4 regions of the Marinobacter sp. es.042 genome follow, and region 3 is predicted to be linked to each of the others. Evidence: predicted binding sites of a transcription regulator. Region 3 holds the regulator's gene; each other region holds the start of a gene.
What was found. Region 3 encodes sigma-54, which starts transcription at its own class of promoters, with help from an activator protein. Its sites were predicted from a motif close to ANTGGCATNNANNTTGCTNT; they were not measured.
Positions count from the first base shown of each region.

Region 1 (5,827 bases), 860 kb from region 3:
CGCCAGGCCTCCAATAAGACCGGCCACAATGCCCATAATGGCACCCAGCAGCATCACGCGCTTGCGCCCGATGCGCTCCATTAACCAGGTTGCCGGTTTGATAGCCAGAACGGTGCCCACGACCACTAGCCCGACGGGAAGTGTTGCGTACTCGGGCGCCGGGGCAAGCATTCTGCCCTGAATGCTGCCTATAAAAACAATAAAAGGCGCTGTGCACATGGCCAGCGCCTGAGCGGCAACCAGGACCCAGACATTGAGGGGCATGGATTATTTTTTCCTGTAGATGATTCCGGGGTGGCACTGCACCATCTCGTAGAGGTGGGGCAAGCCGTTGAGCGATTCCGAGGCACCCAGAACCAGGTAGCCGCCCGGGTTCAGGGTGGCGTGCATCCGGGTGAGAATGTCCTTTTTCAAGTCCGCCGAAAAATAGATCAGAACGTTCCGGCACATCACAATGTCGAACTTGCCCAGCATATAACGCTCAAGCAGGTTCAACTCCTTGAACTCCACCATGCTCTTGATCTGGGGTTTGATCTGCCAGCCACCGTTCAGGGACGGCGTGAAAAACTGTTTCTGGCGCTCTGGCGAGAGCCCCCGCCCAATGGCAAGCATTTCATACTCGCCCTTGCGAGCCACATCAAGAACGCTTTTGGAGATATCCGTGGCGGTGATCTTTACATCCCGGAGCTTCCCGGGCCTAGCCCGGCGAAACTCCTCGACGATCATGGCAATCGAATACGGCTCCTGGCCGGTTGAGCAGGCCGCAGACCAGATACGCAGAGGCTGCATCGAGTTGCGCTCTGCGAATTCGGGAAGCAGTTTCTCCTGAAGAATCCGGAAAGGGTGATTGTCACGGAACCACAAGGTTTCATTGGTTGTCATCGCATCGATGACAGTCTCTTTCAGACCGCCCCGCCCAGAACGCTTAAGGCGCTCGAGCAGTTCACCCAGGGTATTCAGGCTGTTCTCTTCAAGAATCCTGCGCAACCGGCTTTTGACCAGATACTGTTTATTATCGCCCAGTAAAATCCCACAGGCGTCCTGCAGGAACGATTTGAAGGCTTCATATTCCTGTGGCGTGATTTCCGCTTTCATTGGGTCTCTGTTCTGAGTGAATCTTTGAGCGGCTCCATCAACCCTGGTCGATGATTTCCATCACCCGCTCTGCCAGCTCGTCCGGACTGAACTTTGCCATAAAGTCGTCGGCCCCGACCTTCTTTACCATGGCCTGGTTGAACACACCGCTGAGTGAGGTGTGAAGCATAACAAATATATCCGAAAGCGCCGGGTCCTCTTTCACCTTGGTGACGAGCGTGTACCCATCCATTTCGGGCATCTCCACGTCCGAGATGATCAGCGAGAAGTGATCCTTGGCCCGGGAACCGTCCGCAGTGATTTCCTTCAGATGTTCAATAGCCTGCTTGCCGTCGTTTTTCAGCACCACTTCCATGCCAATTGCGGTGAGACACCGCTGTATCTGGCGCCGGGCCACGGACGAATCATCGACCACCAGCACGGGCAGATGCCCCGGCACCCGGTCCGCGCTCTTGCTCAGAACGGCTTCAGTTACGTCCTCCCCAAGCGGAGAAACTTCTGAGAGAATCTTCTCTACGTCAATGATTTCAATAAGCTTATCATCAATTTTCGTGACAGCGGTAAGATAGACATCCTTGCCGGCCCCTTTGGGTGGAGGCAGGATTTCTTCCCAATTCATGTTCATGATTCGCTCGACGCCGCTCACCAGGAAACCCTGCGTTTTGCGATTGTATTCAGTGATAATGACGAAGCTGGTGGAAAGCGCTTCCTGGGGTATACCGGGCAGGCCAATCGCCATGCTCAGATCGATAATGGGAATAGTCTCTCCCCGGCTATGGGCTACGCCTCGAACGACCGGACGGCTGTTGGGCAGGGAGAACAGCTTCGGACACTGCAGAACCTCTTTCACCTTGAACACGTTGATCCCGTAGATCTGACGCCCCCTGAGACGGAAAAGAAGCAGCTCGAGGCGGTTCTTTCCGACCATCTGAGTGCGCTGGTTAACACTGTCCAAAACCCCTGCCATTTCGATTCTCCTGGCTTGCCGGAATTACAACGGCATATATCTTGCTGTTCAGTGAATAATAGCCTGATCGACGGAAACCCGTCATATCAGGGGTGGGCCAACTCATTTAACGGCCACTTTTGCCGAATCCTTAGCCTGATTCGGGCTTTTCTGCCCTGTTGTTGACAGCATAGGACAAACTGATACGTATGCGCATCACGAATTTCGCCCTACTACTGCTAATGTCTGGACTGACCACACCGCTCCTGGCGGGAACGACGGCCGAACAGATTCAGAAAGCAACCCTGGCGTTTCTGGACAGCTTTGCGTCTGAACAGGCCGAACATGGCTACACCGTTTCCTTCGAACCCGGTTCCATCGACAGCCGCCTTGCTCTCGCCGAGTGCGAAAAGCCTTTGAATGTAGAGTTCAGCGGTGATCCATGGAAAAGCACCAGCCCGTCGTTGCAGGTAGCCTGCGAAGGAACCCGTCCATGGCGAATGTTTGTTACCGCTTCAGTCTCTATCCATGGGCCAGCCCTGGTGGCAGCGAGGCCACTCACGCGTGGAGAGCGAATAACCGAAGGGCTGCTTGCAAAGCAGTCTGTTGAAATCAATTCGTCCAGACGTGGGGTAATTACGGACTCGAAACAGGCGATTGGCATGGAAGTGCGGCGCGCAGTGAATGCGGGATCGCTCGTTACACCAGACATGCTTTCGGCCCCGAATGCGGTCGAACGGGGCGATCATGTTATCATCACCGCCAAAACCGGCGGATTTTCAGTACGTTCCCGGGGCAAAGCCCTGGCAAGCGCCAGCGTTGGCGAACAGGTTCTGGTTGAGAACCTGCGCTCATCGCGCACGATAAGAGCCAGCGTTGTCGCGCCGGGCCACGTGGAGATTCCGATGTGAGCCGTGTGCGGCAGAGGCTTGCCGGAGCGGCAAGTGAATGCCGCAAAACCGGTCGTAAAAGCAGATGAAAAAAAGTGCTAAAAGTACTAAAGGTTTTCGCGGCGCCGCCGTTAAGAAGACATAAACTCGAGTAAGCGCTGCATTCGTGGCGCGACAGGCAAGCAGGTACAGATATGTCAGTTGACTTAAATGGAATTGGCCCCGGCCAGGTCAACACCCAGAGAACCACGGCCGACAAAAGCTCCGGCGCACAGAATACCCAGCCGGCATCCAACGAACAGGCAAAGACACAGGCCCAGGGGGCCCGTGGTGAGAACGTCAGCCTGAGCAATCAGGCCAAGAACCTGAAGCAGCTCGAACAAAAGCTGGGCGATTATCCGGAAATGGATGACGACCGCATCGAGCAGATCCGTTCCGCCCTTGAAAATGGCACGTACAAGATTGACGCCGAGAAGCTGGCCCAGAAAATGCTTGAGATGGATGAAAGCATTTTCGGGTGAGTAGACCATGGCCGCAATTGATGATTTGAAGACCCTTCTTTCCCAGGATATCAGCCAGCTTGAAACACTGGCTGACGTTCTCGGCAAGGAAAAGACCTGCCTTGCAAATTCTGACCTCCGCCAGCTGGACGCCCTGACCAGGGAGAAGAACGATCTCCTCGGAGCAGTCCGCGAACGCGCCAAACAGAAAATCCGAACGCTGGTACAGATGGGATATCGCCCCGAAAGTGGCGAGCCTTCCCGCTTTATCCGCAGCGCCGGCTTTTCGGATCTCTTCGAACTCTGGCAGGAAGCGGACCAGAAATTGCGAACCTGTCAGACGCTGAACCAGACCAATGGTCGCGTAATCAGCCACTTGCAAAAGCGTTTGTCGAGGCTCACCGATATTTTCCGCGGCGCCACCGGCCAGCAAAAGCTGTACGGTGCACAGGGTCAGCAGACTTCGGTTTCAAGCAGCACGGTGCTCGCCAGCGCCTGAGCCCGGACGCATGGCTCTGTAGAGCCATGCTTTCCACGTCATCGAGTGTAGATGGTCATCCGGGAGTCGGGATGAAACCGGATGTCGTGAATGCTCACGTTGCCCATTGAAGCTCCCTGGCCTCCCGTAACCCTTATATTGTCCATCCGGATTTCCTCGATGCGCTCAGGGAACGCCAGCATCAGGGCGCCATCTTCTCTTACCCGATAACGTGGCTCCCCTTCACGATAGTGCACACCGGAAATGCTGAGATCTGAATCCAGGAAGTTCAGAACCGGCACGAAGATATTGGCGGAAAGCTTGAGACCTTCAATAACATCTGCGGATGCCTCGGTGCCTTGCTCCCCATTTCCTGCAGGGTTCTCCGCCATATTGCTGACAATACCGATGCGCTGCAGCAGGGTCGGATCGCCCTGACCGGAAATGGCCGCCAGCTCGGCTTCGCTCATGGGGGCAAAATTGCTTTTCTCATAAAGTTCTCCGGCTTCCAGCGTTGCCTGGGACGCCTCGGCCGAGTTGCTGGCCGCAAAGGTTACCAGGGGCTGGAACGGCAGAGTAACCGCTGTTACCAGGGCGGCAGCGTTGCGATAGCGGGACTGGTGCTTGAGGACACGGTGGAGCTCCTTGTCGCTGATCCAGCCCGCCTGGATGAATACCTCACCCAGGCGCTGTCCGGTTTCACGCTGAAGTCTGAGGCCTTCGTTAACCTGCCCCTCTGACAGATACCCACGATTGATAAGCAATCGCCCGAGGCGTGATTTCTCTTCAAATCCCTGACGGATTCTCACCCAGTGTCTCCTTTTAAACAGTGAAAACCGTACAACCCGGCCCGGCCAGTGTGATCCATGACTTCCGATATCGGGAAGGTTAGCCGATCACACAACTATGTGTGTGGATGCAGTACCCGTTTTACCATCTCCATCTGGTAAGATCTGGCACCTGATAACAGAATTCGCCGAATTGTCGCAGGAAACACACCGGCTAATAACACGGAGAACGGCTGCAAATGACAAACATGGTAAAACCCCTGAAAACTGTGACACCCGTATTGCTTATGGCACTCACCCTGCTCATGCCGACTGCCGCGGTGCAGGCGCAAACCAATGAGCAGCCGGCCAGTGATCCACTTCCAAAGGTCCGCATGGTGACCAGTGAAGGCGCTATCGAGCTTCAGCTTCGCCCGGATGTTGCGCCCGAAACGGTCGACAATTTCCTGCAGTACGCCGAAGACGGTTTTTTCGACGGCACCATCTTCCACCGTGTCATACCCGGGTTCATGATCCAGGGCGGCGGTTTCACCCGGGATCTCTCCCGCAAGTCGACTCGCGCCCCTATCCGCAACGAAGCGAAAGAGACACTGCCCAACCTTCGTGGAACCATTGCGATGGCTCGCACCAGTGCGCCTGATTCCGCCACGTCCCAGTTCTTTATCAACCTTTCCGACAACGGGTTCCTGAACGCCGGAGTTCGCGGCCCGGGCTACGCGGTTTTTGGCAAGGTGACCGAGGGGATGGGCGTTGTCGATGCCATTGCCCGCAAACAGACCACCCGCAAACAGGGGATGGCCGACGTGCCGGTTGAACCTGTGATCATCGAAACCGTCACCGTGGTCGACCCCGAAGGCTGACACCGTGGACCGTGCTCCCCTGCCGCCCGGAATAGAGCCCGCTGAACTGGCTTGGCACGACGGTGTCCCGGAGTCCATCCGGTTCGGCGATGTCTACTTCAGCCGTGACAATGGTCTCGAGGAAACACGCTACGTTTTCCTGCAACACAACCAGTTGCCCGACCGTTTCGCACAGATTCCCGAGGGCGGCGATTTCGTTATTGCCGAAAACGGCTTTGGAACCGGCCTGAACTTTCTCGCTGCCTGGCAAGCCTGGCAGCGCCGCGCTCC
Region 1 covers NZ_LT897781.1:1,403,310-1,409,136, forward strand. The annotation lists gene CFB02_RS06650 (MFS transporter) at 1-264, opposite strand, end outside; gene CFB02_RS06655 (CheR family methyltransferase) at 268-1,095, opposite strand; gene CFB02_RS06660 (chemotaxis protein CheV) at 1,133-2,062, opposite strand; gene flgA (flagellar basal body P-ring formation chaperone FlgA) at 2,251-2,952, shown strand; gene flgM (flagellar biosynthesis anti-sigma factor FlgM) at 3,126-3,452, shown strand; gene CFB02_RS06675 (flagella synthesis protein FlgN) at 3,460-3,930, shown strand; gene CFB02_RS06680 (pilus assembly protein PilB) at 3,969-4,718, opposite strand; gene CFB02_RS06685 (peptidylprolyl isomerase) at 4,946-5,557, shown strand; gene mnmC (bifunctional tRNA (5-methylaminomethyl-2-thiouridine)(34)-methyltransferase MnmD/FAD-dependent 5-carboxymethylaminomethyl-2-thiouridine(34) oxidoreductase MnmC) at 5,562-5,827, shown strand, end outside.
Region 1: the regulator sigma-54 is predicted to act here: its motif matches at 2,091-2,110, upstream of flgA (flagellar basal body P-ring formation chaperone FlgA).

Region 2 (5,827 bases), 1.6 Mb from region 3:
TCAGTTTCGCCGGGCAATCTCTCCATTGAGGCAGTGACCGATGGATTAAAAGGGGTATGGCAGGTCGAGGCGTTGACGGTCCGGGACAACCGGGCGATTGGAGAGCTCGCCTCTGCCATTTTCGACCAGACCTTTCTGCTGACTCGGGCCATGACCACCCTGACCTTGATACTGGCGGCTATCGCCCTTCTGATGATGGGCTGGGTCTTTTTCTCGACCCGTGCCTGGTATTTCCGGCTGCTTGTGGTGTGGGGGCTGTCACGAAGGCAGGCGTCGGCTCAATTGGTCCGGTTGTCAGTGTCGTTGACCGGTGCCATTGCCTTGCTGGCCCTGCCACTGGGTGTCTGGCTGACCTGGGTGCTGGTGCATCGGATCAATCCCATTGCGTTTGGCTGGTCCCTGCCCATGGCCGTCTACCCGGGGTTCTGGCTGGAGCTTGGTGTGCTCAGCATGCTGATCGGTCTCAGTATCGCCTTCCTGATGAGCCGGCAGCTGAAATCTCCGACGGTTGCGCCGGTTAACGCCAATGCCGTGGTTGGAGGTGAGCGATGAGACGCTGGATGGTCATCTGGTTGCTGTTGCTTCTGGCAGGGTGTTCGGAACCACAGCAGGAGTCAGGGTTCGCCGGACTTGCAGGCATCGCGGATAACGAATCCGGTGTGCCCTTTCTACAGCCAGGGCCGGGAGACCGGCTGTCGTTTCCCGAGGATTATGGCCCCCACCCGCAGCACCGGATCGAATGGTGGTACCTGACCGCCAATTTGAAGACGGTCGATGGCGAGCCCCTTGGCCTGCAATGGACCCAGTTCCGCCAGGCAATCAAGCCGAGGCCGGCAGACGCTGAGCCCCCGGACGCAAATAACTGGCCCCTTGAAGCGGCCTGGATGGCCCACGCGGCAGTAAGCTTTGATACCCGGCACTACTTCGCAGAGAAGCTGGCCCGGGGCGACGTTGGCCACGCCGGAGCCCGGGCAGAGCCGATCGCGGTGTGGCTGGACGACTGGCAGCTTGAGGCTGAACCCGGGCATGGTTCATGGCGGCTGCAGGTCGCGGCGGATGGCTGGTCCTACGATTTGACCCTGAGCATCACCGGAAAGCCGGTAGCTCACGGCGATCAGGGTTTCAGCGCCAAATCCGCCGATGGCGAGGGTTCCATGTATTTCAGTCTGGTGGACCTTCAGATCGACGGCAGGGTCACCCTGGGCGATCAGACGTTGGACGTCAGTGGGAAGGGTTGGTTTGACCGGGAGTGGAGCAGCCAGTTTCTGAAATCCGGCCAGCAGGGCTGGGACTGGTTTGCGCTGCACCTGGATTCGGGCGACAAACTGATGGCTTTCCAGCTTAGGGAAGAAGACGGTGGCTTTCGTGCCGGAACCTGGATTCCGGCTGATGGCGAGCCCATCGCTCTTGGCGCCGATCAGCTCAGCCTTAGGCCATTAACCCAGGGCGACGGTTATCCCAGTGCATGGCGTCTGGAAGTGCCAGACTTTGGCCTGAACCTGGAGGTGGCTGCGCCAGCGGGGGATTATCGAAACAACGGGCTCTACCCGTACTGGGAGAGCCCGGTGTCGGTATCCGGCAGCCATGGTGGCGTGGGCTACATGGAACTGACCGGATACGGCGAGTGAACTGCACCGTGACCGGTGTTACTCGACCGCGGTCGCCCCAATCCGGTGGATGCTCAGATCCGCTCCGTTGAACTCTTCCTCTTCGGTCAGGCGCAGGCCGGAGATGGCGTTGATTGCGCCATAGACAATCAGGCCGCCGACAAAGGCCACAACCACGCCGGCCACTGAGCCGATGATCTGCGACATCAGGCTGACGCCGCCAAGGCCTCCCAGCGCTTCCTGGCCGAAAATGCCGCAGGCAATCGCGCCCCAGACACCACAGACACCGTGCAGGGGCCAGACACCCAGAACATCGTCCAGCCGTTCGATCTTGGCCTGCGCCCATTCAAACAGGTAAACGAAGATGGCGCCTGCTACGCCGCCAGTTACCAGGGCGCCCACCGGATGCATCAGGTCAGAGCCGGCACATACCGCCACCAGTCCCGCTAGCGGGCCGTTGTGGATAAAGCCCGGGTCCTTGCGGCCCAGCAGCATGGAGACGAGGATGCCGCCGACCATGGCCATCAGGCTGTTCACGGCCACCAGGCCGCTGATGCCGTCCAGGGTCTGGGCCGACATGACGTTGAAGCCAAACCAGCCGACGGTCAGAATCCAGGCGCCCAGGGCGAGGAAGGGGATGTTGGAGGGGGCAAAGGCCACCACCTTGCCGTTGCGGTAGCGCCCATTTCGTGCACCCAGAACCAATACGGCCGCCAGGGCGATCCAGCCGCCCACCGCGTGCACTACAACGGAGCCGGCAAAGTCGTGGAAGGATGCACCAAACTGGTTCTCCAACCAGCCCTGGAAACCATGGTTGCCGTTCCAGATCAGCCCCTCAAAGAAGGGATAGATAAAGGCGACAATCAGGCCTGAGGCAATCAGCATCGGGTAGAACTTGGCGCGTTCGGCAATACCGCCGGACACGATGGCGGGAATGGCCGCGGCGAACGTCATCAGGAAGAAAAACTTCACCAGATCATAGCCGTTGGCAGCGGTGAGCTCGGCGGCGCCGCTCATGAAATGGCTGCCGTAGGCGATGTAATAGCCGATAAAGAAGTAGGCCACGGCGGAGATGCCGAAGTCGGTCATGATCTTGACCAGGGCATTGACCTGGTTCTTGTGGCGAACGGTGCCCACTTCCAGGAAGGCAAAGCCGGCATGCATGGCCAGCACCATAATGGCGCCGACAAGGATGAACAGCGTGTTGGCGCTTTCAGTCAGGGTGTGTACTGCACTCGTGATGTCCACGGGTTTTCGCTCCTGATGTTGTGTGTCCGGCCTCTATCGGGCCGTTTACGTTGGCTTGTGCATTGTTGAGGTGCAGCTGAAGCAAGAGCTGTTCCAAAACAAGGCATATCAAGAGCTGAAGGGCAGTTGAGGGGGCTTTCAGAAATACGAGGTACTATTTTCAGTCTGATAATGCACTAATTATGTGCGTTTTAGCGTACAGCGCACCAAATTAGAGTGCGCTTACCAACTGATTTCGTTTGGTGTCGAGCTGTCGGATTCGATCCCGAGGTTGGAATCGACATCATCCGATTCGGACTGGATCAGCTCCCGGAGGCGCACTTCCTGTTCCTGCATCGGGCCGGAGAGATCAATGATGATTTCCACGCGCCGGTTCTTTGCGCGGTTCTCAGCAGAGGTGTTGGGGACTCGCGGCTCGGTATCCGCCAGACCGGTGACGGACAGACGGGTGGGTTCCACCTGGTCCCGGGCGACCAGAACGTTGGCAACGGCGGCTGAACGGGCGGCGGAGAGGTCCCAGTTACTGTAAAAACGGTCGGTCCGGATAGGCACGTTGTCGGTGTGTCCCTCGATCGTCAGGTCACCGGGAATGTCGTCAATCACCTCCGCCATATCCAGCAGCAGGCCCTCGAATTCCCAGGTCAGCTGAGCCGAGCCCGAAGGGAAAGAACCTTTTTCCTCAACCCGAATCACGATTCGCCGCTGATCCTCGCTCACATTGATGCGCCCATCGGCGATTGCCGGCTCCAGGACTTTGAGGATATCGTCCATGGTTTCCTGCATCTGTTCCTCCATGGCGGCTTCAACGGCCATGTCGGTGGGGCTCTTCAGGGTCTGGAGCTCCGGCGCTTCGTCCGTAGTGGTCTGTTTGACTTCGTTGACCACGGTGGGCTCTGGCGGCGCCGGCGAAAACTTGTCGAAAATGGGGCTGGTGCCCTTCGGGATCTCCAGGGCCGGTACATCCCGCTGGACGCCAAAGGCTTTGGACAGTTCACCGGCAATCTGCTTGAACTTCTGGGCGTCGATCTCGGAAAAGGACAGCAGCAGAACAAAGAAGCACATCAGCAGGGACATGAGATCGGCGAAGGTGACAACCCAGGCGGGAATTCCCGGTTTTTCCTCTTCTGGCAACTCGTCCATGATTACGCGCCTTCCGGTTCAGCCACTTTTTCACGTTCCTTGGGCGGCAGGTAGCTGGAGAGCATCTGCTCGATGATGCGCGGGTTGGTACCCTCCTGGATGGCAACCAGGGCATCAATATAAAGCGATTGCATGCGCGCTTCCTCTGTCATGCGCAGAGAGAGCTTGTCGGCAATCGGGGTGGCAATCATGGTGGCAATCATGGCGCCATAAAGCGTGGTCAGCAGGGCAACGGCCATGGCCGGGCCGATGGATTTCGGGTCTTCCATGTTCGACAGCATCTGAACCAGACCGATCAGCGTGCCGATCATGCCCATGGCCGGCGCCACGTCCGCCATGGCTGTGAAGACCTTGGCGCCGGAGCGGTTGTGGTCGAGGGTCATCAGGCGCTCCTTGTTCAGGAGCTCCTTGATGGTCTTGCCGTCCTGCCCGTCCACCAGCATCTGGATACCCTGGCCAAGGAACGGGCTGCTGATCTCTCTGTCTTCCAGCCCCAGAACCCCTTCTTTCCGGGCCACATTGGCAATATCCACCAATTCTTCAATGCTTGCCTGGGTTTCCGGCAACTTAAATTTGAAGGCGCGAGCGGCCGCTTTAAAGGCTCCGAAAAACTGGGCAAAGCTGAACTTGGCGAGAACAACCAGCAGGGTGCCGCCAACAACGATCAGCAGGGATGCCGGGTTGATAAACACCGCCGGAGAGACGCCAAGAATAACTGCCGAGGCAATGAGCAAAATTGCGCCAACAAGACCGATAAGAGTGGCGAAATCCACGGTATCTCCAGATTTGGTTTGAGCAAGACTGAGAAAGGGGTGTGAGATTACCCTCAGATCAGAATTTAATCAATTCGTCTGATGGGTTCTTTCCAGTTCTTCCTGCTGTTCTTTCCAGGCAGCATAGCGGTGAATATCGGACTCCACCAGCTTCAGGCACAGCGCAACAACGCCCGCGTCGTCCACCAGACCGAATCCGAAAATCAGGTCGGGAATCACATCAAGGGGGTTCATCACGTAGATCAGCGCGCCGGCCACCGCTGCGATCGTTTTCCACGGAACGCTCCGGTAATTGCCGTACCAGTAATCGCGGATCATCGAAAACATCAGCTTGATGTCGGCGCTGAAGCGAGACAGTTTGCCGCTTTCTTTCACTTTCTCTTCAATACTGCGCTGGCGGTCGAGCAGCGTTTCCAGATCCGCCCGATGCACCTTGCCCGCTTCGGCGTCCAGCTGTTTCCGGGCGTTTTTCTGGTTGAACAATGCCATCGAGAGGGTTCCTCACTTGCTTGCTGCCTGAGTGCTCATGATCGCGCAGCTTCGCCGTCAATGCCAATGACAAGGCGTTTATCGGTGCTTGTACTGGGTCGGACAATAGCCGCGGTCTACACCCTCAGGTCGTAACTGGCGATGTTTGGTGTTGCGCCCGGTTACCCGCTTTCGCCAGAGCCGGAAGCTACCGGGCTTGAGCTCACGACGCATCAGGCGGATAACATCCTTTTCGCGAAGGCCATAGAGGGCTTCTATGGCCTCGAAGGGTGTGCGGTCCTCCCACGCCATCTCGATGATGCGGGAGAGCTCCGCCGGTCCAAACTGCTCTGACATGGGGTTTCTCTGTTTGACTAACGTGTTCCCAGAGTACGTTTGAGCTGGCCAGTCGTCTCACCCGGCTGGTCTATTGGTAGTGCCTGTGCAGCCGGGCCGGGATTTGGGCCAGCTGTTTGTCTACCAGTGTGCGCATGGCGTGGGCGATTGGCCGGGTATCCAGCTCTGGCTCAAGCACATTGAGCAGATAGGCGACGGCCTCTGCCGTGGCCAGGCGGTGTTCTCCGGGCGCCT
Region 2 covers NZ_LT897781.1:2,875,423-2,881,249, reverse strand. The annotation lists gene CFB02_RS13490 (FtsX-like permease family protein) at 1-552, shown strand, start outside; gene CFB02_RS13485 (lipocalin-like domain-containing protein) at 549-1,628, shown strand; gene CFB02_RS13480 (ammonium transporter) at 1,647-2,855, opposite strand; gene CFB02_RS13475 (flagellar motor protein MotB) at 3,078-3,995, opposite strand; gene pomA (flagellar motor protein PomA) at 3,998-4,768, opposite strand; gene CFB02_RS13465 (YkvA family protein) at 4,838-5,257, opposite strand; gene CFB02_RS13460 (TIGR03643 family protein) at 5,336-5,593, opposite strand; gene CFB02_RS13455 (tRNA-uridine aminocarboxypropyltransferase) at 5,664-5,827, opposite strand, start outside.
Region 2: the regulator sigma-54 is predicted to act here: its motif matches at 2,934-2,953, upstream of CFB02_RS13480 (ammonium transporter).

Region 3 (5,827 bases):
ACGCGGAGCGTGTGGTCCTGTACCGTACAGAAGACGGCCTGAGCCGCATCGAAGCTTCCGGAACCCCCGCAAGGTACAGGCAGCCGGCACGCGAAGGTGAAGGTGAAACCGACGCCCGCGCCCTGAATATTACCTGGTCTGCCACCGACAGCCAGCTGACCTTTGAACGGGAAGCGGTGATTGAGCAGAATGGCAACCTGTTCCGCGGCGACGTGATTCACTATGATACCGCTGGCCGCGTTGTAACCGCAGAAGGCGGCGCCGAGACCGGCGAAGGCACTGGCCGGGTAGAAATGGTGATCCAGCCGCGCAGCGCCGACAGACGCACTGACAAACAGGAAACCGATGGCAGTTCTGAGAGCCAGTAACCTGGCAAAGAGTTACAAGCAGAAAAAAGTGGTTATCGATGTATCCCTGGAAATCCGAAGCGGGGAAATTGTCGGACTGCTAGGCCCCAACGGCGCCGGGAAAACCACCTGTTTCTACATGATCGTGGGGCTGGTACCTGCCGATCACGGGCGGATCACCATCGACAGCCGGGATATTACGCCGCTGCCGATGCACGGTCGGGCCCGTCAGGGCATCGGCTACCTGCCACAGGAAGCCTCGGTTTTCCGCAAGCTGTCTGTGCGCGACAACATTATGGCGATCCTCGAGACGCGGCAAGGCCTGAGCAAGGCAGACCGGCAGAAAAAGCTCGAGGAGCTGCTGGAGGAATTCCACATCACCCATATCCGGGACAGCGTTGGTATGGCCCTGTCCGGTGGTGAGCGGCGACGGGTGGAAATTGCCCGGGCCCTGGCCATGGAGCCGGCTTTCATCCTGCTGGATGAGCCCTTCGCCGGTGTTGACCCTATATCCGTCAGCGACATCAAACACATTATCCGGCATCTGCGGGACAAAGGGATTGGCGTGCTGATCACCGACCATAACGTGCGCGAGACTCTCGATATCTGCGAGAACGCGTACATTGTTTCCGGCGGGCACATCATCGCCTCCGGCAATGCCGATGCGATCCTGGCAAATCAACAGGTCAAGGAAGTCTACCTCGGGGACGAATTCAGGCTGTGACAGTGAATGGCTCATTGTTTTGATGATCTGTTGCAAGTAAACTCGGCAAAGAACTTGCTAGGGTAAAGAAAAACCGCGGCAAGTAACCGGCATATAAAGATTTTTTCAAGACCTATGACACAAAGCGCTGATGAGTGACGGATCCTGAACCATGGTTATGAAAGCCTCCTTACAGTTAAAGCTGGGTCAGAGCCTGACCATGACACCCCAGCTGCAACAGGCGATCCGACTTCTCCAGCTCTCTACCCTCGACCTCCAACAGGAAATCCAGCAGGCATTGGAATCCAACCCCATGCTGGAGACATCCGAGGACGACGATCAGACCGACACGGCCACCGAGAGCGACGAGCGCGAGGCCAACGCGGCCGAGTCTGCTGCGGAGACCACGCCAGAACCGTCCAGCGACTGGGACGAATCCGAAAACGGTCCGGACTGGGCGTCGGAAAACGAGATTCCGGATAACATTCCGGACGACCTGCCGGTCGACACGGCCTGGGATGACATTTACCAGTCCGCCCCCGCCCCGGCAGCCCGCAACGACGACGAAAACGATCACGATTTCGAGACCCGCAACTCGCCCACCGAGACCCTTCAGGATCACCTGGAATGGCAGCTCAACCTGACTCCCCTGAGTGAGCGGGACCAGGCCATTGCCCACGCCCTGATGGACGCCGTGGACGAGCGGGGCTATCTCACCAGCCCTCTGGAAGAAATCCACGCCGGGCTGCTGGACGAGAACGAAGAAGACCCCCTTGAACTGGATGAAGTGGAAGCCGTCCTGCATCGCCTCCAGCACTTCGATCCCCCTGGCGTGTTTGCCCGGGATTTGCAGGAATGCCTGCTGATACAGCTTAACCAGCTGCCGCCGGACACACCCTGGCTAGCCCAGGCACGCCTGGTGATCACCCACTACATCAACCTGCTGGGCAACCGGGACTACGCCCAGCTGTTGCGTCGCAGCCGCCTGAAAGAAGATCAACTCAGGGAAGTCCTTGCGTTGATTACAGGCCTCAATCCGCGCCCGGGCGACGTGATTGATCGCGCCGAGCCCGACTACGTGATTCCGGACGTCATCGTTCGCAAACACAATGGCCGCTGGCGTGTTGAGCTGAATCCGGAAATTGCACCGCGCATCCGGGTGAATGCCAGCTATGCTTCACTTATAAGGCGCGCAGACAGCAGTGCAGACAACACCTACCTCCGCGATCAGTTGCAGGAGGCCAAGTGGTTTATCAAAAGCCTGCAGAGCCGCAATGAGACCCTGCTGAAAGTGGCGACCCGTATTGTCGAGCACCAGCAGGGTTTCCTGGATTACGGCGAGGAAGCAATGAAGCCGTTGATTCTCTCGGACATTGCCCAGGCGGTGGAAATGCATGAATCAACGATTTCACGGGTAACCACCCAGAAATACATGCATACCCCCCGGGGTATTTTCGAACTGAAATATTTCTTCTCCAGCCATGTCAGCACTGATGAGGGCGGAGAATGCTCTTCCACGGCCATACGCGCGATGATCAAGAAGCTGATTGCCGCCGAAACACCCAAAAAGCCGTTGAGCGACAGTAAAATTGCAGCCATGCTAGGGGAACAGGGTATCAAGGTTGCGCGACGCACCGTTGCCAAGTACCGGGAGGCCATGCACATTCCGCCGTCCAACGAACGCAAGCGGCTGGTCTGAATACCCCGGGACGGGACGCAACACCGTATTCGCCGGCGCACAATGCGCCAGCACCCAGACCGGCTCCCGGGAGCCGGCATGATGACAACAGGAGACGCCTATGCAACTCAACATTTCAGGCCATCACGTAGAACTGACTCCCGCACTGAAGGATTACGTTTCAGAGAAGTTCGAGAAGCTCGAGCGTCACTTTGACCACATCAGTAACTGCCAGGTGACCCTGGAAGTGGAAAAGGTGCGCCAGATTGCGGAAGCCACATTGCACGTGGTAGGTGGTGAGATTCACGCAAAGGCAGAAAACGAGGATATGTACGCGGCCATTGATGCCCTTATCGACAAGCTCGACCGTCAGATCCTCAAGCACAAGGAAAAGAATGTAGAACGGATGCACGGAAACGGCTCTCGCTAACGCGCTGTTTTCATGCACTTCATCTAATCGAGCTGCGACATGAGTAACGTGTCGCAGCCTTTTTTTTAACGGAAATGCAGTCGATCCATGAGCGACACATCCCTGACCATAGACAACATTCTTGCTCCGGAGCTCACCCTCTGCAGGGTAGCTGCGTCCAGCAAGAAACGGGCCCTGGAGTTTATTGCCGAGCAAATAAACCATCAGGACAACACGCTCAGCGAGACCCAGCTCTTCAACAACCTGATTTCCCGTGAGCGCCTGGGCAGCACCGGCATTGGCCAGGGAATTGCCATTCCCCACTGCCGCCTGGAAGGACTGGATCACGTGGTGGGTGTGCTGATGACGCTTGAAGAAAGCGTGGAGTTCGATGCTATCGACAATCAGCCAGTCGATCTGATCTTTGCCCTGATTGTGCCAAAAGAGGCGACGAGCGAGCACCTTGAGCTGCTGAGCCAACTGGCGGAGAAGTTCAACGAGCGGTCGTTCTGCGATCGCCTCCGGCAATGCGAGGACGCCAGCACGCTGTACCAGCGCATGACCGCCTCGGGCGGCTGATATTCACTGCAGTGGAGGTAAGGTGGTCATGAAGCTGATTATCGTCAGTGGCAGGTCCGGTTCGGGCAAGAGTACCGCACTTCATGTGCTGGAGGACCTCGGGTTTTATTGCATCGACAATCTTCCTATTGGCCTGCTCTTTCCACTCACACGGGAAGCCGCCAGCCAGACCAGGCCTGGTCGACTGGGCAAGATGGCCGTCAGTATCGATGCGCGGAACCTTTCCGGGGAGCTGGCCAATTTCGAGGAGATCTACCGGCGCCTCCAGGAAACCGGGGTTACCGTTGAAATCATCTTCCTGGACGCCGACGAGCAGTCGCTTCTGCAGCGTTTTCACGCCACCCGCAGAAAACATCCGTTGAGTGACGACAGGACTTCGCTCCGGGAAGCCATTACCAGCGAGAAGAAACTGCTGGAGCCCCTCTCCAAGCTTTCCGATCTTTACGTAAATACCACCGGCATGTCCATGTACGAGCTGCGGGACATGATCAAGCAGCGTGTGGTCGGTCGAAAAGATCAGGAACTGGCTCTCCTGTTTCAGTCATTCGGCTTCAAACACGGCGTGCCGCTGGATTCCGACTACGTTTTCGATGTCCGCTGCCTGCCCAACCCCTACTGGGATACCAGCCTCCGCAAGTATGTCGGTACTGATCAGCCGGTTATCGAGTTTCTGGAAAAAGAACCGGCAAGCCGGAAGATGATCGAGGACCTGAAATCATTTCTGGATACCTGGCTGCCCTCTTTTGCAGACAGCAACCGCAGCTACATGACCATTTCCATTGGATGTACCGGCGGCCAGCACCGGTCGGTGTATGTGTGCGAGCAGTTGGGCGAGTACTTCCGGCAACGGTACAGCAATGTGCAAGTGCGGCACACCGAGCTGCCACACCTGCAGACCCGGGAAGAGATCTGATCGAGCCATGATTCGCCGCCCCATTACCATTATCAACAAACTTGGCCTGCATGCGCGCGCCACTGCGAAGCTCGTCAACACGGCATCCGAATACGACAGCAGCGTGCGTATCAGTGGCAAAGGCCGGGATGTGGATGCGAAGAACATCATGCAGGTGATGATGCTGGCCGCCAGCAAAGGAACCGATGTGGAGCTCATTGCCGACGGACCGGACGAGGAACAGGCCATCGAAGCATTGGTGGAACTGATTAACGACTATTTCGGTGAGGGTGAGTAAACTAGAGCCATGACCGATATTCTGGAAAAAAGCCAGGCCCGCCAACGCCTTCGCTCCCTGAGCGAAGCGCTGGACAGTGGCGCACTGAAGCAGGTTGCCCGCATCCTGAACGGTGGCCTGAGCCCCAGTGATATTGCTCACCTGCTTGAATCCTCGCCGCCCCGACAGCGTGCCCTGCTGTGGAACCTGGTGGACAAAGACCTCGAAGGCGAGGTTCTCCAGTATCTCAGTGACGATATCCGAGGTTACTTCCTGAGCCAGCTTAATGCTCAGGAACTGGCGGATATCATTGAGGATTTCGAATCAGACGACCTGGCCGACCTGCTGCAGCAGCTGCCGGATACGGTCATCCGGGAAGTCCTGGAGACCATGGACGAGCAGGACCGCCAGCGGGTGGAGGAAGTTCTCTCCTATCCGGAGGACACCGCCGGCGGTCTGATGAACACCGACACCATTACGGTGCGCCCGGACATCAGCATAGACGTCGTACTTCGTTACCTTCGGCGGCACCGCAGCCTGCCACCCATGACGGATAGCCTGATCGTGGTGAGCCGGCGGGATGATTTCATTGGCATGCTGCCAATTACCAAAATGCTGGTCTCCAACCCCGCCTCCACCGTGCGGGAAGTCATGGATACCGACATCGAGCCTATTCCTGTAAGCCTTTCAGACACCAAGGTAGCGACACTGTTTGAACGCTACGACCTGATCTCGGCGCCGGTGGTGAATGAGGAAGGCCGACTACTAGGGCGCATAACAATCGATGACGTGGTTGACGTTATTCGGGAGGATGCGGATCACTCCCTGATGAGCATGGCGGGCCTGGATGAAGACGAGGACACCTTCGCACCGGTCTGGAAGACATCGCGCCGCCGTGCCATCTGGCTGGGGATCAACCTGATCACCGCCCTGATCGCATCG
Region 3 covers NZ_LT897781.1:543,381-549,207, reverse strand. The annotation lists gene lptA (lipopolysaccharide transport periplasmic protein LptA) at 1-368, shown strand, start outside; gene lptB (LPS export ABC transporter ATP-binding protein) at 346-1,071, shown strand; gene CFB02_RS02695 (RNA polymerase factor sigma-54) at 1,223-2,749, shown strand; gene hpf (ribosome hibernation promoting factor) at 2,850-3,158, shown strand; gene ptsN (PTS IIA-like nitrogen regulatory protein PtsN) at 3,246-3,716, shown strand; gene rapZ (RNase adapter RapZ) at 3,745-4,629, shown strand; gene CFB02_RS02675 (HPr family phosphocarrier protein) at 4,637-4,906, shown strand; gene mgtE (magnesium transporter) at 4,916-5,827, shown strand, end outside.

Region 4 (5,827 bases), 1.4 Mb from region 3:
GGTGGGGGTATCTTTTCTGGCGGGAAAAAATGTCTGAGCGAAGCGAGTTGTTTTTCCCAGAAGAAAAGGTACCCCCACTGCCGGCCATCCCCCAAGGCAGAAGTCTCACCATCCCAGAAAGCCTGACTTGATATCAGTCATGCGGCCAATCCCATGATTTGCTAGCCTTCAATGCATTGAAATTCCCCGGCATTGGAGAAAGACCCCACGTGCGAAAGCGCCACGAGTTTATTGAGGAATCCCGCAAACAGTGGAGTTCCGAGCCTGCGTTTGTTGCTTCGATGGCCGCAGCGGCTGTGGGGCTCGGGAACCTGTGGCGGTTTCCGTACATGGTGGGGGAGAACGGTGGTGGCGCCTTTGTGGTGGCTTATCTGCTGGCGCTGATTGTGGTGGTTTTGCCCATCATGATTCTGGAAGTGTCGGCCGGCCGGCTTTCCAAGGGCAGTACGGTTCAGACCTACCGGCAGGTGAACCGCTTTGGCGTGATTTATGGCTGGTTTGTGGTGCTGATCACCATGGCCATTACCAGCTATTATCTGGTGATTACCGGCTGGACACTGGGGTATGCGGTGGATGCCGCAACGGATGATCTCCGGGTGTTCGGGGATTTTACCGCCGGGTATAACTCGCTCTGGTATTTCTTCGCCGTGACCGTGCTGGGGGCTATCATCCTCGCCAAGGATGTGACGGCCATTGAGATGATGTCGAAGATTCTGATGCCGGTGCTGATCATTGTAATGGTTGGCCTGGTGATCTTCGCCAGTCGCACACCCGGTTGGGAGCAGACCAAGGATTTCTTTTTCCAGGTGGACTGGAGCCGTCTGGCAGACGGCAAGCTCTGGGCGTTTGCCTTCGGTCAGGCGTTCTACACCCTGGCGATTGGCCAGGGCTACCTCGTGACCTACGGCAGCTTTATTCCCCGGCAGACCCACGTGCCCCGGGCCTGTCTGATTGTTGCAGGTACCGAGACCAGTGTGGCGCTGCTGGCGGGCTGGATGATCTTTCCGTTTGTGTTCAGCCTGGGTATGGAGCCGACGGAGGGCAGTCAGCTGGCGTTTGTGACCATGCCGCGGGTGTTCGAGGATATGGTTGGCGGCTATTGGGTCGGTACGCTGTTTTTCAGCCTTTTCTTTATGGCGGCATTCAGTTCAAGCCTGGCCGGGCTGAAGGTGATGATCGCCGCGGTGGCGGAGGAGTTTCGGCTCAGCAATGGCAAGGCCGTCAGTCTTGTCACCCTGGTCATGCTTGTTTTGGGTACGGCTTCGGCGTTGAGTTTTACACCGCTGGAATGGAACATCGCCGGTGATCCGGTGCTGGATGTGATTGACCGGGTTGCCGGCGGCAATGTGATCATCTTCTCCGGCGTCTTGGGGGCGGCCATGTTCTGCTGGTTTATCCCACCAGAAAAGATACGGACAGTGCTGGGTACCCAGAGCCGCTGGTGGGAATGGCGGATGTATCTGGTCGGCCGCTACCTGCCACTGGTGATGCTGCTCTGGATTGTCGTGACTTACGCCCTGAACCAGGTGGGCATTACTCCGGCCTGACCTGAAACTCTCTCGGTTCGATCTTCAGCTTTTTCAGGCGCGAGGTCAGCGTGGTTGGTTTGATGCCCAGCATGGCGGCCGCGCCGTCATCACCAAAGACCCGGCCGCTGCTCATAATCAGGGCCCGAGTCAGGTTCTGTTTTTCCAGCTCCCGCAATTCCTGTTCCGTCATTAATTCGCCGCTGTAATGCCGTGCCGGGGGCGCTTCTGCTGTGGTGGTCCGGGCCGCGGATTCCGGCCCCGGCAGGTCCAGATCCAGCCTGCCGTCGGCGGTGATCACCTGTCGTTCGATGACGTTCTCCAGCTCCCGCACGTTGCCGGGCCAGTGGTAGGCTTTCAGGGTTTCAACGTCGCGCTCTTTCAGTGCGAGCAGCGGCCGATTGAACTTCTGGCACGCCCGGTTAAGAAATTCCTGGGCAAGGATGGGGATGTCTTCCAGGCGCCGGCGCAGTGGAACGGATTCAATCGGGAAGACGTTCAGGCGGAAGTAGAGATCCTCCCGGAAGGTTTTTTCCTGAACTTCCGATTTCAGGTCCCGATTGGTGGCGGCAATCACCCGAACATCCACCGCCCGGGTGCGGTTCTCGCCCACGCGCTCGAATTGCTGATCCTGCAAAACCCGGAGCAGTTTGCCCTGAAGTTCTAGTGGAATTTCGCCCACTTCGTCCAGGAACAGGGTGCCGCCATCGGCCAGTTCAAACCGACCGACCCGGTCGCTGACGGCGCCGGTGAAGGCACCCTTTATGTGGCCGAAGAACTCGCTCTCGAACAGGTCTTTGGGGATGGCTGCGCAGTTCACCCGAATCAGGGGGCGGTCTCTGCGGCTGCTGGACTGATGGATGGCACGGGCGATCAGCTCCTTGCCTGTGCCGGATTCACCGGTGATCAGAACGTTGGCATCGGTGGGCGCCACCATGCCGATGCGTCGCACGATGGCTTTGATCGCCTCGCTCTGGCCAAAGATTTCGTGGAAATGATACTCGGCGCTGAGCTCCTCCTGTAGATAGGCATTCTCCATTTCCAGCCGGTGTTTAAGGGTCTCCACTTCCTCCAGCGCTTTCTGCAGTTCTCTCTGGGCCTCCTGCCTTGCCGATATGTCCCGGAACACCACTACGGCACCCACCGGATGCCCGTTGTCCAGAATCGGCGTGCTGGTGTATTCAACCGGGAAGCCGCTGCCATCCTTGCGCCAGAACCAGTCTTCGCCCACGCGTTTCACGCTGGCATCGCGGAAGGCGGCGTATATCGGGCAGTCCTTGAGTGGGTAAAGGCTGCCATCGGCATGGGAGTGGTGCACCACGCGATGCAGCACCCGCCCCATAAGCTCGTCAATTCGCCATCCCAGCATGCGCTCGGCGGCGGGGTTTGCGAAGGTGCCGCGCCCCTCGGCATCCACCCCGTAGATGCCTTCGCCGACAGCATGAAGAATCAGCTGGTTTTCCCGCTCCATGTCCTTGAACAGCTCTTCCACCCGCCGCCATTCAAGCAGGCCGCCCCGATGGTAGTGGTTGGCATCGTGGCGTTCCCGAAGGGTCCGCAGCTGGCGTCTGTCCCTCAGTAACAGCAGCACGTTCTGGGTTTCCGCCTCGCCAACTCTGGATGAGGAGATCTCCAGTTCCATGTTGTGGCCGTCCCGGTGCTGAAGAAAGAAGTCGCGGCTCCAGCCATGGCTGCGAAACAGGGTTTCCTCGGTGAAGGCAATCAGTTGGGGTCGCTGGTCGGTGAACAGGTGGGTGCATGGCGTTCCGATGAGGGATTGCCGGTCGGAGCCGATCATTCGGCCCATGGCACTGTTGGCGGACAGAATCAGGTCCCTGCCTGCATCTACCAACAGCGCAGCCTCTGGCAGGTGGTCGATCCAGTTTCCGGTAAGTTCTGGAGCATTGATGGCTTCGGTATTCATGGCGATGTCCTAGGGGCAGTCCGGGAAAACAAAACAAACCCTGTGCCAACTACGAAAAATCGCAGTAAAGACTACGAGAAATCGTGTAATACGAAAGTTCGTAGTCGTTCTGGTTGTAGGTATTTGAGTTTTATTTTCATAAAAACAGGTAGTTAAAAAAATAACCGGACTTGGCACAAACCCTGCGATACCTATTTCAGAACGTGGAGCCGACCCGACCATTTCCAGCATCGGGCCCGAGCCGCACCTTTGTTGCACCGTGAGAGTGCAGAAATAACCCAAAACTTAGGTCCCAAACCCAGGAGAGTGCGCCATGACTACGAAAAGCCTTGGAAATCCATTTGACGGTGACAAGTCCCTGATTCATGCCAAGACCTGCGGCTGCCCCGAGTGCAAACCCGGCGACAGCACCCCGTCGATTTCCCTTGATCTCAAGCCCTCTGCCGGCCAGCAGGCAGTTGCTGACGAGCATCTGGATTCAGAAGCGATGATGGATCGCGCCATCGAAGGCGCGGTGGTGCGCTCGGTGTTTGGTCACAACGAACACAGCCGGCGCGCCTTCATGAAAATGATGGGCGCGGGCACTGCAGCGGCGGTTCTGGGCAGCGTGTTCCCCATGGAGAAGGCCAAGGCCGCGGTAAAGGAATCCCTGGGCAAGCTTGAGAAGACCAAGCTGAACGTTGGTTTTGTGCCGATCACCTGCGCCACGCCTATCATCATGGCCCACCCGATGGGCTTTTATGAGCGTTACGGCCTGGATGTGACCGTTACCAAGACCGCAGGTTGGGCGGTGGCCCGGGACAAGTCCCTGGCTGGCGAATACGACGCCTCACATATGCTTACTCCGATGCCCCTGGCCATGACCATGGGCGCGGGCTCCACACCGGAGCCGTTCATCATGCCGGCGGTTGAGAACATCAATGGCCAGGCCATCGTGCTGCACGTCGACCACAAGGACAAGCGGGACCCGAAACAGTGGAAAGGCTTCAAATTCGGCGTGCCGTTCGAGTACTCCATGCACAACTTCCTGTTGCGCTACTACCTGGCCGAGAACGGTATCGACCCCGACAAAGACGTGCAGATCCGAGTGGTTCCGCCACCCGAGATGGTTGCTAACCTCCGCGCCGGTAACCTCGATGGCTACCTGTCACCGGATCCGTTCAACCAGCGTGCTGTTTGGGAAAAGGTGGGCTTCATCCACATGCTGACCAAAGACATATGGGAAGGCCACCCGTGCTGCGCCTTTGCCTGCAGCAAGCAGTTTGCGACCCAGAACCCGAACACCTACGGCGCCCTGCTGCGAGCCATCATCGATGCCACTCAGTACTCGAACAATCCGGATAACCGGAAGGAAATCTCCGAAGCCATTGCGCCGAAGAACTACCTGAACCAACCGGTACCGGTGATTCAGCAGGTGCTGACCGGCTACTACGCCGATGGACTTGGCGAGGTGAAAAACGTGCCGGACCGCATCGACTTCGACCCGTTCCCGTGGCACTCCATGGGCGTGTGGATCCTCACCCAGATGAAGCGCTGGGGTTATATCGAGGGTGATGTGGACTACAAAGGCATTGCCGAGCAGGTCTACCTGGCGAGCGAGACCGGCAAGATCATGGAAGAACTGGGTTACACCGCTCCGGACAAGACTTACAAGACCCATACCATCATGGGCAAGACGTTCGATTCTGATCGTGCAGAAGAGTACGCGCGCAGCTTCGACATCGGGAGGGTGTAACAATGGCTTCCCTGAACGTCCGGGCAGCACTGCTGTCGGTTTCGTTCCTGATTCTGGCCCTGGGGCTCTGGGAAATGGCAACCCAGCCCCCGGAGGCCCAGACAGGACTGACCGAATACGAAATGCTGATGGGTGGTGTCGAGCAGGAATCCCGGGTACCGCCACCCTCGGCGGTGATCAAGCTGGCCTGGGCGGAGTTGTCCGATCCGTTCTATGACGCCGGCGCCAACGACAAGGGTATCGGCATCCAGCTGGCCTATTCGGTGTACCGGGTATTGACCGGCTACCTGGCGGCCATGGCCATTGCGCTGCCCGTCGGGTTCCTGATCGGCATGTCGCCGCTGATGTATAAGGCTTTGAATCCTTACATCCAGGTACTGCGGCCGATCTCGCCGCTGGCCTGGATGCCCCTGGCCCTGTTCATCATCCAGGACTCTGATGCCTCGGCGATCTTCGTGATCTTCATCTGCTCGATCTGGCCCATGTTGCTGAACACGGCCTTCGGCGTGGCCAACGTGAGGCAGGACTGGGTCAACGTGGCACGCACCCACGAACTCGGGCCTCTGCGTACCGCCATCACGGTGATCCTGCCGGCCGCTGCACCGACGATCCTGACCGGTATGCGGATCTCGATCGGCATCG
Region 4 covers NZ_LT897781.1:1,929,101-1,934,927, reverse strand. The annotation lists gene CFB02_RS09050 (sodium-dependent transporter) at 210-1,547, shown strand; gene CFB02_RS09045 (sigma 54-interacting transcriptional regulator) at 1,534-3,450, opposite strand; gene CFB02_RS09040 (ABC transporter substrate-binding protein) at 3,764-5,185, shown strand; gene ntrB (nitrate ABC transporter permease) at 5,188-5,827, shown strand, end outside.
Region 4: the regulator sigma-54 is predicted to act here: its motif matches at 3,481-3,500, upstream of CFB02_RS09045 (sigma 54-interacting transcriptional regulator).